DNA from 4 places in the Mesorhizobium sp. KACC 23794 genome. Region 1 is predicted to be linked to each of the others. Evidence: predicted binding sites of a transcription regulator. Region 1 holds the regulator's gene; each other region holds the start of a gene.
What was found. Region 1 encodes LexA, which represses DNA repair genes until DNA is damaged. Its sites were predicted from a motif close to TGTTCNNNNTGTGTTCNG; they were not measured.

Region 1 (4,212 bases):
CCTCCGGGCCGGTGCGTCCCGACAGCTACGATTTCTCGTTCGAGAGCTATTTCGACGGCATCGGCGCCAGCGGCTATTTCATGAAAGGCCCGGACATCGTCGCTGAACCCGGTACTGGTTTCTCCGCTTCGGTCGGCACCTTCATCGAGAATGCCCGCAACACAATCGCCGCGAGGATCCGGCAAAGGATCGGCGGGGCCGAAGGCGAGATTGCCGCCGCATTGGTGGTCGGCGTGCGCGCGGGCATTCCAAACGACGTCAGCGAGGCGCTGCGGCGCACCGGCCTCTATCACATCATCTCGATCTCCGGCCTGCATATGGCGCTGGTCGCCGGCGTGGTGATCGCGGCGCTGAGGGCGGGCTTCGCGCTTTTCCCCGGCGTTTCGTCGCGCCGGCCGGTCCGCAAATATGCGGCGTTGGCCGGCCTTGTCGCGATTGCCGCCTATCTTGCGATCTCCGGCGGCGAGGTCGCGGCGCAGCGCAGTTTCCTCATGCTGGCCGTCATGCTGATCGCGCTGGTGTTCGACCGGGCGGCGCTGACCATGCGCAACCTGGCCATCTCGGCCATCATCGTGCTGGCGATCACCCCGCACGAGGCGATCGGTCCAAGTTTCCAGATGTCCTTCGCGGCGACGGCCGCCCTTGTCGGCGCCTACGCATTCTGGACGCAACGGCGCACCGGGTCCGGACCTTTCCACCACCCGAAACGAGGATGGGTTTCGATCGCGGCGCGGCATGTCGGCGCGTTGGTCGTCGGGCTGCTCCTGACGTCGCTGGTCGCCGGCCTCGCCACGGCTGCCTTCGGCGCCTATCATTTCCAGCGGATCGCGCCGCTGAGCCTCGCCGCAAATCTCGCCGCGATGCCGATCGTGTCGCTGCTGGTCGTGCCTTTTGCAGTGCTTGCGGCAGTCGCCATGCCATTCGGCCTCGACGGGCCGTTCCTGGACGTGATGGGCAAGGGCATCACGGCGATGATCGTTGTGGCGGAATGGTTTTCGGCGCGTTCGCCGATCGACGCGGTTGGCCTGATATCGGGAAAGTCCGTGGTGCTGCTGACCATCGCGCTGATCGTGGCGACAGTGGCGACGACGTGGCTGCGGTTTCTCGCGCTGCCGTTCGCGCTTGCCGGCCTGCTGACGCTCGGCGCGACGCGCACCCCCGACGTGCTGATATCGGAGGACGGGCGGCTGGTGGGCTATCGCACCAGCGAGAGCCTGATGGCCGTCAACAGGCCACGGCCCAACGCCTTCACAGCCGAGAACTGGAAAAGAACGCTGCAGGCCTATGGAATTCACAAGCCGACCAGGGATGTCGGTCCCGATCCGCCAGCGCCTTCCGCAGGCGTCAAGACGGCGAAGGCCGTCTACAAGAAAAGCAATGCAGGCAGGGACGAGGGCAATGGCCCTTCGCCCGGTGGGTCCTTATCGTCAAGGCGGATAGCCTTGGTTCAAAACCCCTATGCCGGGAATCTAACCGTTGCGTCATTCGAGGATGCAACAGACGGGGGCGCGGACGATTCATCGAGCGCCTTCCTGTGCGACGACGTCACCTGCGTCGCATGGCATCCGTCAGGCATCGCCATCATCCACACATCCGATCCGGAAGAAGCGCGGATCGCCTGTTCTTTTGCCGGCGTCATAATCCTCGACAACGCGACCGTGCCGCTGAAATGTGCCAACCCTGCCGTTGCCGTGGTCACCAAACGCGACCTCGCCCGGCATGGCAGCGCGGCGGTCCACCTGCCGTCCAGCGACGGGCAACCCGGTGAAGTTCGTTTCGCCATCCGCTCGCCGGACCGCCCATGGCACAGACACAGAATATTCTCGCGCGAGGCTCGCGGGCTTCCGCCCTACCAAGGCAAGGCGCGCCCGCAGGCGCCGCCGGAAAATCAGTAGCGGCGGATCAGCCCGACCAGTTTTCCCTGAACGCGAACGCGGTCCGGACCGTAGATGCGGGTCTCATAGGCCGGGTTAGCAGCTTCGAGCGCGATCGAAGCGCCCTTCCTGCGAAAACGCTTCAGCGTTGCTTCCTGGTCGTCGACCAGCGCCACGACGATCTCGCCGGGCATGGCTGTATTGGCGTTGCGGATGATCACCGTATCGCCGTCGAGGATACCGGCTTCGATCATCGAATCGCCCCTGACCTCCAGCGCATAATGGTCGCCGCCGGACAGCATTTCCGGTGGAACCGATATGGAATGCGTCCGATGCTGGATCGCATCGATCGGCACGCCGGCCGCGATGCGGCCCATGACGGGGATCGATATCCCGGAACCCGAATCGTCATTGCCGGCGACGCGGGACGGTTCCGCCGGGCGCTTGCCAAGGCTGCCCTCGATCACGCTCGGCGAGAATTTTCTCGCCGCATTGAGGCCGGGCGCGATCGAGTCCGGCAACCGAAGCACTTCCAGCGCCCGCGCCCGGTTCGGCAGCCGGCGAATGAAGCCGCGTTCCTCCAGCGCCGTGATCAGCCGATGGATTCCGGATTTCGACGCCAGATCAAGGGCTTCTTTCATCTCGTCGAAGGAGGGAGGAATGCCGGACTCCTTCAATCTCTCGTGGATGAATAGCAAGAGTTCGTGTTGCTTGCGCGTCAGCATCTTGGCCCCGTCAAGAATCACACCAAAAACAAAACCAGAACAAAACACTATCTGTTCCAGTTGTGTTCCGCAACCGTTAAATATCGGGTTAAGACGGGGGCAACCATGATGCGGAAATCAAGAATCTGCGATGGCAAATCGCGTCCAGGTCTGAGGCAGGCTGACGCTGTCCGCGCGCATGGTGTTCGAGTTCAGGCCTCTTCCCACAGATATTGCAGCAACTCACGGTCGTAACCCGAACTGGCGCGGAAAAGCTGCCGCGTATAGGCATGCTCGAACCGTCCGGCGGCCAGGTCGGCGCTGGCCAAGGTCTCGAGAATGCGGCCGCGGTTCATCACCGCGACACGGTCGCACATGTAGGAAACTACAGCCAGATTATGGCTGACCATGATGGTGGTGAAGCCGCGTTCGCGCCGCAGGCGCCGCAAGAGGTTGAGCACTTCCGCCTGCACGGACACGTCGAGCGCCGAGGTCGGTTCATCCAGAAGAAGCACGCGCGGCTCCAAAATGATGGCGCGGGCGATCGCCACGCGCTGGCGCTGGCCGCCGGAAAGCTGGTGCGGGAAGCGGAAGCGGTGTTCCGGCTTCAGCCCGACATCGGCCAGCGCGCGCTCGACACGCTTTTCCACGTCGGGCAGCCCGTGGATGCGCGCCGGCTCGGACAGCACCTTGTCGACGGTATGGCGCGGGTGCAGCGAGCCATACGGGTCCTGGAATACCATCTGGATCAAGCGTCGTTGCGCATGGCTGCGTGTCGGCGCGACAACGGTGCCGCCGATGCGGATGGTCCCGGAGTAGTCGCCGATCAGCCCGGCGATCGCGTTGAGCACCGTCGATTTGCCCGAACCGGATTCGCCGACCAGACCGAACGCCTCGCCCTCCTCAATCGAAACCGACACCTCTCGGACCGCGCTGAGCCGGCGCGCGCCCTTGCCGAAGCTGATGCCGAGGTTTTCGATCGCGATCATCGGCGCGGTCATCTTGCCCAACTCGCATCGCGTTGCAGCACGGGCAGTTCCGGCCGGTCGTCGCCGAGCCGCGGCGAGGAGGCGAGCAGCCCCTTGGCATAGGGATGCTGGACCCGGTGGAGTTCACTCGCCTTGACGGTTTCGACGACCTTGCCGGCATACATGATCATCACGCGGTCGCAGAAGGCCGACACCATGCCGAGGTCGTGGCTGATCAGGATCAGGCTCATGCCGCGCTCGCGCACCAGGTCGTCGAGGATGGCGAGCACCTGCAACTGCACCGTCACGTCGAGCGCCGAGGTCGGCTCGTCGGCGATCAGCAGTTGCGGCTCGGGGATGAGCATCATCGCGATCATCACCCGCTGGCCCATGCCGCCGGAAAGCTGGTGTGGATAGAGGTGATAGACCGCCTCCGGATCGCGGATCTTGACCGCCTTCAGCGCCTCGATGCTTTTTGCGCGGGCAAGCGCCCGATCTTTTGCGACATGCAGCCGAAACGCCTCCTCGATCTGCTGGCCGACGGTCATCACCGGATTGAGCGAGAATTTGGGGTCCTGCAACACCATGGAGATGCGCTTGCCACGGATCTTCGGCATCTCCTTTGCCGGCACCTTGAGCAGGTCCAGACCCATGAAGGAAAGCCGG
Region 2 (4,212 bases), 1.5 Mb from region 1:
CTCGGGTGCTGAACCTTGGCGAAGACCGGATTCGCTTCCGAAAGATCGGGGTCCTCGGAAAGCGCCTGCGACAGCGTCCGATACGGCCCCCAGCAGCCACCGGCGGCATCGAGTGCGGCGGTCAGTTCGCCTTGGTTTCGCCCGGCGATCGCGGCCGCCACCAGCGGATTGAGCGTCTCTCGATGCTCGAACCGCACGCCTTCGTCGCGGGCAAACGATACGCCGGCCGCTTCCTCGGCGCGCTCGACCGCCTCGCCGATGCCGAGCACTTCGACAAGCCCCGACCATTGCCGCTGGGTGATCGCCACGATCATGATTCGCTTGCCGTCGCGTGTGACGAAATCCCGCCCGAACGCGCCGAAAAGCTCGTTGCCGTAACGCGGCCGGTCGGCCCCTGTGATCGCAGTCTCGGCGATCTGGCCGAGATGGCCGAGGCTCGCCATGGCGACGTCGCTCAGCGGCACGCGAATCTCCTGGCCCTGGCCGGTATCGCGCCGATGGCGCTCGGCCGCCAGCAGCGTGAAGGCGGCGTAGGCCCCGGCCAGAAGGTCCCACGCTGGCAGCACATGGTTCACCGGTTCGTCGCCCATCGAGACCGGGCCGGTCATCTGCGGAATGCCGATGGCGGAGTTCACCGTATAATCGACGGCGGTCGTGCCGTCCGGCCGGCCCATGACACGCAGCACGATCAGGTCGTCGCGCTTTGCCTTCAGACGCTCATAGGAGAGGAAACCCGCAGCCGGAAAATTGGTGAGGAACATGCCCCGGTCCGGGCCGGGCGCGGCGATCAGGCTGGTCACCAGTTCGCGGCCCTGCGGGCTGCCGAGGTCGACGGCGATCGACTTCTTGCCCTTGTTCAGTCCCTCCCAATAGAGGCTGGCGCCGGCTGCGCGTGGCCAGCGGAAAAAGTCCGGCCCGCCGCCGATCTGGTCGATGCGGACCACCTCCGCGCCGAGCTGCAAAAGGTGCAGCCCACAGGATGGCGCGGCGATGAACGACGCCGCCTCGACGATCCGCATGCCTTTGAGAAGTTTGTACATTCCGACTGCGCCCCGTCTTCTCGAAACGAGGCGCGGAGCATTCCGTCGCGGCGTCGCCGTCGCCTCTCCGGCCTGTTCAGACCCGACAGGCCACGATGCACCTTTGCATCGATTGCCGTTTGCGTAAACCGTGGAACGCCGCCTCGGCAAGTGGAAGCGATCCCGTGTCTGTGCGAACAGCCACCGTTCGGCGCGCCATCGCCGTCCCGGCCTCGGCACGTGCTGTCTTCAAAATGTTTCCTGTTTGTTCTATTTTATGCGGATGCAGCTGGATCTGGGACTGGACGAACCCGAACAGGCGGTGGATCGACCCGAGCGCAAGCCTGTGCATTCGCGCCGCCCGCGAAAGCCGGCAGAACCGCAGCCACCGATTCCCGGCCTTGAAATCACACGGCTCGACAATCTGTTCTTCGCCATCCGCGTGCCATGCGCTGTCGCCCCCGCTATTGGCGACATCCGGTCCAGATTGATGAGCGAGGCGGAAATGAAGGGAACTCTGATCTCGGACCACTGCCTTCACATCTCGATCCATGCGCTCGGCATGTATGAAGGCCTGCCGGAAGGCATCAAGACCCAGGCGCTTGAGGCGGCAGCGGCGCTCCACATGCAGGCTTTCGACGTGGAATTCGGCCGCGCCTTGAGTTTTGCCAACCCACGCAACAATCACCCGCTGGTGCTGCGGGCTACGGATGGGCTGGGTTCGCTCTATGATTTTCACCACGCACTGGGCGAGGAGATACGGAAGGCCGGGCTGGGCCGGACGGTGGTGAAATCCTTCACGCCGCATGTGATCATGCTGTATTCGCCGCGGGTTCTGGCGGAGCGGGCTGTCGAACCCGTCGGCTGGAAGGCGAAGAGTTTTACGCTGATCCACAGTCCCTATGGTGCTTCGACCCATAACCCTGTGGAGGAATGGCGCTTTTCCGATTGAACCGGGAGCGTTCCCACCGTCGGCGGATCTTTATGAAAACCTTCGACGTGGTAGAGGTCGGGACATCCGGTTTCGGTATGCCCGAACCGGGATTGTGGGGGGATCGGAAACAAATGACCATTCGCGTCGGCGTCATCGGCTGCGGTTTCTATGCGCAGAACCATTTGAATTCATGGGCTGAATTGAAACCGGACGGGGCGCTGCTCGCCGCCGTCTGCGACGTCGATCGGGCCAAGGCGCAGGCCGCCGGGCGCGGCTTCGGCGCCCCCTGGTACACCGATGCGGCAAAGATGCTGGACGCGGAGAGGCTTGATGTGGTCGATATCGTGACCCGCCACGAGACGCACCGGCCGCTGGCCGAACTGGCGATCGGGCGGGGTGTGGCGGCGATCGTGCAAAAGCCGTTCGCGACCGGCTGGGACGATTGCGTGGCGATCGTCGATGCGGCGGCGAAAGCCGGTATCTGGTTGGCGGTGCACGAGAATTTCCGGTTCCAGACGCCGATGCGGCACGTCAAAAGGGTGATCGACAGCGGCGCGATCGGCCTGCCGACATGGGCGCGCATCAATTTCCGCACCGGCTACGACATCTACAAGACGCAGCCCTATTTCTACGACGAGGAGCGCCTGGCTATCGCCGATGTCGGCATCCATGTGCTTGATCTCGCACGCTTTTTCATGGGCGAGGTCAGGCACATTTCTTGCGAGGCGCAGCGCCGCAACCCGAAGGTGAGGGCGGAGGAGACCGCCACCATGATGCTGCGGCACGAGAGCGACGCCGTCAGCGTCGTCGAATGCACCTACGGCTCGCGCAAATTGCCGGACGCATTTCCCGAAACGCTGGTCGAGATCGAGGGCGAGCGCGGCGCGGTCGTGGTCGACATCGGCATGCGCATGTCCGTCACCAGCAACGGCCAAGTGCTTGAAGAATCGATAGGATCGCCGCTGCGCCCATGGACCAGCGAGCCCTGGCACGCCAGCCAGGAAGGCGCCTACAACGCCTGTGCGCATTTCCTGGATTGCCTGAAAAAGGGCGTGCCGGCGGACACGTCCGGCGAGGACAATCTGAAGACTTTCGCGCTGGTCGACGCCGCCTACAAGGCCGCCGAGGAGAAGCGCGCCGTCGAACCGGCCAAGTGGCGGCGGAAGGCGTAGTCGCCGGCCGAATTTCCTGGGAAACGAAACGAATACAAGGACTTGGGCTTTCCACCCCTGGCTCGGCAGCCATATGGAAAAACCGGCGTGAAGTCCGGAAGATCAAGCCTTTTCAAAGGTTTGCGCGGAACTCGCTGGCAAAATGCCGCGACGGGCTTCACGAAAGGCATGTTTTTGCCGGTTCGCACTGCCGAAAAGGCCGAGTTCGCTTGACGGCGCGGCGTTTGGTGTTGACGGTTTCATGGCGCGCGGGCGCACAGGATTTTGGGCGGATTATCCATGACGAGACGCTGGCAGCTTGCCCACGGACGCCACCTCGACCTCGGCGACAAATCGATCCTGATGGGCATCCTCAATGTGACGCCGGATAGTTTTTCGGACGGCGGCGAGTTCGACCGGCCGGAGCGGGCGATCGCCCAGGCGAGGAAGATGGTGGAGGAGGGCGCTGATATCATCGACGTCGGCGGCGAGTCGACCAGGCCGAATGCCACGCCGGTTTCGGCGGCCGACGAGCAGGCGCGCATACTTCCGGTCATCGCGGCTGTGGCGGGGCAGGGGTGTTTGATCTCGGTCGACACCTATCGCGCCGGGACGGCGCGGCTGGCGGTGGCGGCCGGCGCCCATATCGTCAACGACGTGCACGGGCTGCAGCGCGAGCCGGACATCGCAAAAGTGGCGGCCGACACCGGGGCGGGACTGGTCATCATGCACACCGGCCGCGACCGCGAAAAGCTGCCGGATGTCATCGAGGACCAGTTTTTCTTCCTCAGACGCTCGCTGGAGATCGCCGCGGCGGCCGGCATTCCGGACGACCGCATCGTGCTCGACCCCGGTTTCGGCTTCGCCAAGGATTATGAGGAGAACCTTCAGGTCATGGCGCGGTTCAGTGAGCTGAAAACGCTGGGCTTCCCGCTGCTGGTCGGCACCTCGCGCAAACGCATGATCCGCCACGTGGCCGGCGCCGACCGGCTGGCGCAGGATACAGGCACCGTCGCCACCAGCGTCATTTTGCGCATGAAAGGCGCGCTGATTTTCCGGGTGCACAATGTGGCGATGAACCGGGATGCGCTGGCGTTTGCGGATGCGA
Region 3 (4,212 bases), 100 kb from region 1:
CATTTGATGAAGTCGGCCACGATCAGGAAGTAGCCGGGGAATTTCATGCGCTCGATGATGCCGAGCTCAAATTCCAGCCGCTCGCGATATTGCTCCTCGCTGTAGCCCTGCGTCAGGCCGGCGGTGTCGAAGCGCATCTGCAGCCCCTCGCGGGCCTGCCGGCGCAATTCCTCCACCTCGGCCTTCTCGGCATCGTCGCCGCTGCCGGTGAAGCGCGGCAGGATCGGCGAGCGCTTCTTCGGATAATAGGAACAGCGCATGGCGATCTCGACCGTGTTGTCGATCGCCTCGGGCAGATCGGCGAACAGCGCCGACATCTCGGCCTGGCTTCGCAGATGATTGTCCGGGGTGAGCCGCCGGCGGTCATCGGAGGCGACCACCGCACCCTCGGCGATCGCGATCAGCGCGTCATGCGCGTCGAAGTCGTCGCGCGCTGGAAAGAACGCCTCGTTGGTGGCCACCAGCGGCAGTTCATGCCGGTAGGCAAGATCGATGGTCGCGGCCTCGATGCGCTTGTCCCAGTTGCCGACGCGCTCCAGTTCGACGTAGAGCCGGTCGCCGAATATCTCCTTCAAACGAAGCAGCCGGTTCTCGGCGAGGTCGGCATGGTCGAACTTCAGCGCCGCGCCGACCGGTCCGCGCGGGCCGCCGGTCAGGCAGATCAGCCCGGGCGACAGTTCCTCCAGCCATTCTGTCGATATCCTGATTGCCTCGCCCGAAGGGCCGTCGAGATAGGCGCGGCTCACAAGCCTCACCAGATTGGCGTAGCCGTCGGCCGTGGCTGCAAGCACAACGACCGGATTATGCTCGATGCCGGCGCGCCGCTGCCCGCTGCCGCCCCGGCCGTCACTCGGCTCGCCGCTGAAGGCCAGGTCGAGCTGGCAACCGATTAGCGGCTGGACGCCTTCCTTGGTCGTCTTGTTGGCGAATTCCAGCGCACCGAACAAATTGTTGGTGTCGGCAATCGCGATCGCCGACGCCTTGTCCTTCTGGGCATGCGCGACGATCTTGCCGATCGGCAGCGCGCCTTCGAGCAGCGAATAGGCCGAATGGACACGCAGATGGATAAAGGGGCGCGCCAGCGCCGGCGCTTTCGCAGCGGGCGTCGGCGACGGCCCGGCTTCGGTTTTCAGCATGGCGCGCAGGATTGGGTCGCGCGGGGGTCTGTCGGCGGGCATGGCGTCTCGGCTGGCAGGACTCAAGTGTTCCCTATTGTCGCCCATTCGCCAGGTCGAGGCCAGCAGCAATGCAGCTTGCTGCACAGCCAGGCGCCGCCCTGCTCCCTCGCCTGCACCAATGAATTGTCTCTTCGTTCGCGCAATGCTGCATTGCAGCAAACACGCTTTTCACCTACAGGGAATCGGCCCATGCTGTGGGCCGATATTGACATCCTTGAGTCCTCCATGCCTCTGCCGATCCTTGCGCTCGCCGTTGCATCGTTCTGCATCGGCACTACCGAATTCGTGATCATGGGTCTGCTGCCGGAAGTGGCGGCCGACCTTGGCGTATCGATCCCCGCGGCGGGGTTGCTCGTCACCGGCTATGCACTCGGCGTGGTCGTCGGCGCCCCGGTGATCGCGCTGGCGACAGCCCGAATGCGCCGAAAACTTGTGCTGGTCGGCTTGGCCTCGCTGTTCGTCATCGGCAATCTTCTGTGTGCCATCGCACCGAACTACTGGATGCTCATGGCGGCGCGCGTTGTCACCGCCTTCGGCCATGGCGCCTTCTTCGGCATCGGCTCAGTCGTGGCGGCAAGCCTGGTGCCGAAGAACCAGCAGGCAAGCGCCATGGCGATGCTGTTCGCCGGGCTGACGCTCGCCAATATTCTGGGCGTGCCGGCCGGCACGGCGCTCGGCGAAGCTTTCGGCTGGCGCTCGACCTTTCTGGCCGTGGTGGTCATCGGCATCATATCGGTCGCCGCGATTTCGTGGCTGGTCCCGAACAATGTCGCGCCGCCGACCGGCAGCGGCATCGCCGGCGAGATCCGCGTGCTTGGCCGGCTGCAGGTCTGGCTGGCGATGCTGATCTCGGCGCTGGCTTCCGGCGCATTGTTCGCCGTCTTCACCTACATCAAACCGATCCTCACCGACGTCACCGGCGTGTCCGTCCCCGCCGTCACCTGGATCCTGCTTCTGTTCGGCGGCGGCATGACGGTCGGCAACATCATCGGCGGGAAGCTGGCGGACTGGCGGATGATGCCCACCATCATAGGCTCGCTGGTGGCCCTGGTGGCGATGTTCCTCATCCTCCATGAGGTCGGCCCCCTGCCCTATGTCGTCATCCCGATGGTCTTCCTGTGGGGCGCCCTGACCTTCCTGCCGATACCTGCCCTGCAGCTTCGCGTCGTCGAAAGCGCTTCCGGCGCACCCAACCTCGCCGCGACGCTGAACCAGGGCGCTTTCAACATGGGCAATGCGGCCGGCGCCTGGATCGGCGGTTCGGCGCTGTCGCTGGGCGTATCCTATGCCAGCTTGCCGCTGGTCGGGTCGGCCATCGTCATGATGGCTTTGGCCGTGGCGTTCGCCTCCCTGCTTATCGAGCGCAACTGCCGCGAACCTATCGCCGGTACGTCAACGATCGGGTAACCATAGGCGGGCCACAATTCTCGTGGAAGGACTTCCGGAACGAATCGCGAACTGGTATCGCGACCGCCGAAACTCTGCGAGTATCCCGACAAACCCCGAATCAACTGCCTGACAATTTCATGGACGAAACAACCGACCTCTTCTCCAAAATCGAGGGACAGCCGGCGCCGCGCCCGTCCAAGCCGGTCGACCCGCTTGTCGCCGCGGCTCGCAAGACGCCCGTCTCCAAGGATGGCAGCGAGGGCTATGACGCCAGCCACATAGAGGTGCTGGAGGGTCTCGAGCCGGTGCGCCGTCGTCCGGGCATGTATATCGGCGGCACCGACGAAAAGGCGCTGCACCATCTCTTCGCCGAGGTCATCGACAATTCGATGGACGAAGCGGTGGCCGGCCATGCCACGTTCATCGAGGTCGAGCTTTCCGCCGATGGTTTTCTGACCGTCACCGACAACGGCCGCGGTATTCCCGTCGATCCGCATCCGAAATTCCCGAACAAGTCGGCGCTCGAAGTCATCATGTGCACGCTGCACGCGGGCGGAAAATTCGACTCGAAGGTCTATGAGACCTCCGGCGGCCTGCACGGCGTCGGCGTGTCGGTGGTCAACGCGCTCTCCGATCTGCTGGAAGTGGAGGTTGCGCGCGGCCGAAAACTCTACCGCCAGCGCTTTTCGCGCGGCGTGCCGCAGGGCGGGCTGGAACCGCTGGGCGACGTGCAGAACCGGCGCGGCACAAAGATTCGCTTCCATCCCGACGCCGATATTTTTGGCAAGGGCGCGAAGTTCGAACCGGCGCGGATATACCGCATGGCGCGCTCGAAGGCCTATCTGTTCGGGGGCGTCGAGATTCGCTGGTCCTGCGCGCCGGAACTGATCGCCGACAAGGACAAGACCCCGGACAAGGCGGTCTTCCACTTCCCGGGCGGGCTGAAGGACTATCTCATTGCGTCGCTCGGCGACGAATTCCAGGTCACCCGCGAGGTTTTCGCCGGAAAGACCGACAAGCCCGGCGGCCATGGCGGCGTCGAATGGGCGGTCACCTGGTACGGCGGCGACGGCTTCATCAACTCCTACTGCAACACCATCCCGACCGGCGAAGGCGGCACGCATGAGGCCGGCTTCCGCGCCGTGCTGACGCGCGGGTTGAAGGCCTATGCCGACCTGACCGGCAACAAGCGCGCCGCCGTGGTGACGCCGGAAGACGTGATGATCTCGGCCGCCGGCATGCTGTCGGTGTTCATCCGCGAGCCGGAATTCGTCGGCCAGACCAAGGACCGGCTGGCGACGGTCGAAGCCATCCGCATCGTCGAGAGCGCTGTGCGCGACGCCTTCGACCACTGGCTGGCCGACAATCCGCAGGAAGCGACGAAACTCCTCGACTGGGTGATCGCGCGCGCCGACGAGCGGGTGCGGCGGCGGCAGGAGAAGGAGGTCAGCCGCAAGAGCGCTGTGCGCAAGCTGCGCCTGCCCGGAAAACTCGCCGACTGCACGCAGAACGCCACGCAAGGCGCGGAGATCTTCATCGTCGAGGGCGATTCCGCCGGCGGCTCGGCAAAACAGGCGCGCGACCGCGCCAGCCAGGCGGTACTGCCGCTGCGGGGAAAAATCCTCAACGTCGCCAGCGCCGGCAA
Region 4 (4,212 bases), 3.3 Mb from region 1:
GTTCGAGATCGATCTTCAACTGCCGAGCAAGCAGCGCCACCAGCGCTTCGATGTCGTCCAGCAGGCTTATCGGTTCCGGCAGCGACCGCTCCGCCGAGAGAGGCGGCACCGGCAGGCGTGGCGAAATCGCTTCCTCCACACGGCCCAGCGCCTGATCGATCCTGAGCACGACCTCCTTGCCGAAGCGGCGCACCAACGGCGCCCGTGGCGCGGCCATGAGCGCGCCCGACGTCCGGAGCCCGACGCCTTCGAGCCTGACACGGGTTTCTAGTCCCAGGCGCAGCGCCGCAAGCGGCAGGGGGGCGATCAATTCCTCCTCCTCGCCCGGAGCGACAATGAGGGCGCCCCCGAACCGGGATGCCGCCCAGGCAGCGCCGGGCGTCGAGGCAAGTCCGGCGCGAACGTCGAACCCTTGATGGAAAAACCGCGACAGAAGATCGTCGAACATCGCCCGCTCACCACCGAAAAGATGCGCGCAGCCCGAAATATCCAGAAAGAGCCCATCCACCCCGTCGAGCGCCACCAGCGGCGTGTAGCGGTCGCACCAGTCGGCGAGGCCTTCCTGCAAACGCCGGTCCGCCTCGGGGTCCGCCTCGACCACCTCGATGAAAGGATGCATGGCGCGGGCTTCCGCTATGCCCATGCCGGGCTTGAGCTTCAGGGCCCTAGCGCGCGTATCCAGCGCGGCGACGCGCTGCGTGTTGTGTTCGTGCTGGCTGAAGACCAGCGGCGGTGTCCGACTGAGGTTCCTGGAACGCCACGACTTCCCGTGGCGCTGCCTCAGCAGCCGGTCTGCCGGCAGATGAGGGAACCATAGCGCCAATATCCTTTGCGGGGCGCTTCCGCCGTTCCTGGAAGGCATTGTCGTTCCACTCCAGCGTGAATGTTGCGGGGATTGCAGTGCGGCTCTTGCTGATCGCCACATGGAAGGCCGGTGGACCGATCGAACCGGCGAGAGGCCCCGCCAGCGTGATGCGCGATCCGGCCGGGGCGGGGGCGACGAGGAGCCGGACGGGCGCGGCCGTAGGCTCCGCCTCGCCCGCCGCCCGAAGCAGGAAGAGTGGATGCCCGGCGATCAGCGCGCGGCTGTGCAGGCGCCGCGTCGCGGTAAGGTCGAGCCGGGGCGAACTGCCGCGAACCTCCAGCAGGATAGCCCGGAATGCGTCGAGCCCCGCGGCTTCCTCGGCGATCCACAGGACGTCGGCCAGCTTTTCGGCCTCGGCGATCAGAAGACTGGCCGGCGCAAGGCCGAAACGCGCCGCCAGCCCCGGCGCGTAAGGCCTGCCGGCCTCGCGAAAGATCTCCGACGTGCCGATCCACAACAGCGGCGCGGACGCATCGGGTTCAGGCAACAGCCGGCAAAGCGCCAGCGCAAAACCGACCGCCGCGCCCGCGTCGCGAACCGCGGCGGCATGGATCTCGAGCAACCCCTCGGCGGGCAGGCCACCGCCGAGGGCCGCATCGAGCCGTTCCACCCCCAAAAGCAAGGCGCGAGACCGGCCCGCCGGAACAAGCGCCATACCCTTCACCGCCGGTTCTTCGGCGTCTTCGAGGCGCTCGGCGAGCCGTCCTTCGATCTTCGCGATTTTATGCCGCAGGGCGCAAACAACGTCCCGCGCCACGGCACCGGTAGCCATGACATCTTCCGATCAATCTTGTTCCTGTTATGTTCTTATAGATTCCAGAGCGGATAGGCAGAGTCAAGCGCAGCCAGCGAAGAATTTATTCCTCCCCTAGCGAGTTTTCATATGCCTTCGCGTAAAAGCCTCGAAACATGCGAGGCAAAAGGCTATATGCGCCTCAAAAGGACTAGGAATGGCCCGCATTTACCAAACCCGCGCATGGCACGATCAGCTTTCGCCTTCCATCGAGGAATTCGAACTCATGGCGCTGGAAGCCTATGCGCATCTGCCGGAGGATTTTCGCAAGCTCACCGGCGAGGTCGTCATCGAGATCGCCGAGTTCCCGACCGACGAGATCATGGACGATCTTTCGCTGGAAACGCCGTTCGACCTGCTCGGCCTGTTCGAGGGCCGGGGCATCGCCGAGCGCTGGAACCCGGCGACCGGCGAAGGGCCGAACCGCGTCACCCTCTACAGGCGCGCCATCCTCGACTACTGGGCCGAGAATGAGGAAACGCTGGGTTCGATCGTCAACCACGTGTTGATCCACGAGATCGGCCACCATTTCGGCCTCTCCGACGACGACATGGACAAGATCGAGACGAGCGTCGAATAACGCTGTCTTGCCTGGCACGCGCCAGCCGTCCCTGCCGGATTGCGCCTCAGCCGGCGGGAGCCGGGGCGTAACGGCTGCCGAGCGAGTAGCGGCTGCCGGCATAGGTGAAGGTGTTGACGGTGGCGATCGCCGCGCCCGACCAGGTGCGCCGGTGCAGCAGCAGGCAGGGCTCGCCCAGCCGGATCGCCAGATGCCGGGCGCTGAATGCGTCGGCCGGCACGGCGGAGATCACCTGCTCGACCTCGGTCAGCGGTGTCGCCCGCTGCAGGTAATCATAGGTGGTAATGGCGGAGAAATCCTGCCGGTGGTAGTCGGGTGCGAGGTCCGGATTGACGAAGCGCTCCTCCAGTTGCACCGGAACGTCGTTCTCGAAATGCACGACGATCGAATGCGCGACAGGACGCCGGGCGGCGAACTCAAACGCCGCGACCAGTTCCGGCTCGGGTTCGGCGATAAGCTCCACAAGCACCATCCCGGCACGATGCCGGCTGCCCCGCGCCCGGATCTCGCTGGCGATGTTGGCGATCTCGATCAGCGTCGATTGCGGTTTCGGTGGCGCCACGAAGGTGCCGACACCCTGGATGCGCAGCAGATGACCTTCGGAGGTCAGCTCGCGCAACGCCCGATGCACCGTCATGCGCGATACGCCCAGCGCGCTGACCAGCTCGTTCTCGGACGGCAGACGGCGATCCTTCGACCACTTCCCGCTGCCGATGTTGGCGAGCACGAAGTCCTTGACCTTTTCGTAGAGCGGGCTGGCCGTGTCCGGAAGGCCGGGCGAGGGTTCGGGCGCGGCATCCTCGTTGCGGCCGGTCATCGCGCAGCCTCTGCCGGGACCATGCGTATGATCGTCTTCAGCCCGGTGCTTTTACCGGCGAGCAGCCGCGCATAGGCCGCGGGGATGCCGTCGATACCGATCTCCTCGTCGATCAGTTGCAGGAGCTGCGGCTGAAGCGTCGGCAGCAGACCGGCCGCTTCAGCGAGCTCATCGGCGTAGACATGGCAGCCGACCAGCGAAATCTCGCGCTCGACCAGCAGGTTGGGGTCGAGGTCGAGCCGGCCATGGGCGATGCCGACCAGACCGAGCGTGCCTCCTCCCGCAAGCAGTTCCACCAGCGCCATGATCGCCGGCACGCTGCCGGTCGCATCGAGTGCGTGTCGCAACGGGCGTTCGCCAAGAACCGCCGCGATCGATACCTTGTCCAGCGCGACCGGATGTGCCCCGGCAACCTCGACGACGAGCGCGGCACGTGCCAGATTACGATCCGCGACCAGCACCGGTCCGTCATGCAACCGCGACAAGAGCAGCGCGGCAAATCCGCCGATCGGGCCGCAGCCGGCGAGCAGTATTGGCTCGGCCTTCACCATGTTTAGCCGGCGAATGGCATGCAGCGCCACTGCCAGCGGTTCAGCCATAGCTGCCACGCGCGGATCGAGCGCGGGATCGTGGCGGACGAGGAGGCGCGCAAGCAAAACCGCTTGCTCGGCAAAGCCGCCGTCGCAAACCTCGCCGACGAAACCCAGCGTCTCGCACACGTTGTGCCGTCCCGCCCGGCAATTCGCACACGCGCCGCACCAGAAGCGCGAATCGGCGACGACGGTGTCGCCCGGCGCAAGATCCGGCACACCCGCGCCGACAGCGGTGACGACGCCGGCGAATTCGTGACCGGCGGTGCTCGGGCTGCGCGAGATCCACTGGCCGGTACGGAAATTGTGCAGGTCCGAGCCGCAGATGCCGGCGGCTACAACCTTCAGCCGCACCCAGCCGGGTTCGGGATCGCCGGGTGCGGGAACATCCTCGACACGCAAGTCGCCGGCCGCGTAGAGCCGCGCCGCCTTCATCGGATCACGCCTTCGCTAGATAGTGTTCACGCACGGCCGACACCGCGTGTTCGTGCGACGAAAATCCCTCGTAGCGCGCCAGCGTATGCGCGGCCTTCGCGAATTGCGGATAGGCGGACGCCGTCACGTAAC

Region 2: a site for LexA is predicted at 1,275-1,292, ahead of ACSBOB_RS25450 (2'-5' RNA ligase family protein). Genes of this name have one in related genera too.
Region 3: a site for LexA is predicted at 2,621-2,638, ahead of parE (DNA topoisomerase IV subunit B). Genes of this name have one in related genera too.
Region 4: a site for LexA is predicted at 1,657-1,674, ahead of ACSBOB_RS02340 (ImuA family protein). Genes of this name have one in related genera too.

Annotation. Positions count from the first base shown of each region.
Region 1 covers NZ_CP197465.1:3,713,007-3,717,218, forward strand. Annotated here, with positions in the region: gene ACSBOB_RS18105 (ComEC/Rec2 family competence protein) at 1-1,895, shown strand, start outside; gene lexA (transcriptional repressor LexA) at 1,889-2,599, opposite strand; gene ACSBOB_RS18115 (ABC transporter ATP-binding protein) at 2,791-3,579, opposite strand; gene ACSBOB_RS18120 (ABC transporter ATP-binding protein) at 3,576-4,212, opposite strand, start outside.
Region 2 covers NZ_CP197465.1:5,174,969-5,179,180, reverse strand. Annotated here, with positions in the region: gene ACSBOB_RS25455 (CoA transferase) at 1-1,040, opposite strand, end outside; gene ACSBOB_RS25450 (2'-5' RNA ligase family protein) at 1,525-1,971, shown strand; gene ACSBOB_RS25445 (Gfo/Idh/MocA family protein) at 2,085-3,125, shown strand; gene folP (dihydropteroate synthase) at 3,405-4,212, shown strand, end outside.
Region 3 covers NZ_CP197465.1:3,612,968-3,617,179, reverse strand. Annotated here, with positions in the region: gene dnaE (DNA polymerase III subunit alpha) at 1-1,178, opposite strand, end outside; gene ACSBOB_RS17690 (MFS transporter) at 1,404-2,585, shown strand; gene parE (DNA topoisomerase IV subunit B) at 2,705-4,212, shown strand, end outside.
Region 4 covers NZ_CP197465.1:441,697-445,908, reverse strand. Annotated here, with positions in the region: gene ACSBOB_RS02345 (Y-family DNA polymerase) at 1-727, opposite strand, end outside; gene ACSBOB_RS02340 (ImuA family protein) at 666-1,637, opposite strand; gene ACSBOB_RS02335 (metallopeptidase family protein) at 1,816-2,238, shown strand; gene hutC (histidine utilization repressor) at 2,285-3,055, opposite strand; gene ACSBOB_RS02325 (zinc-dependent alcohol dehydrogenase) at 3,052-4,080, opposite strand; gene hisD (histidinol dehydrogenase) at 4,085-4,212, opposite strand, start outside.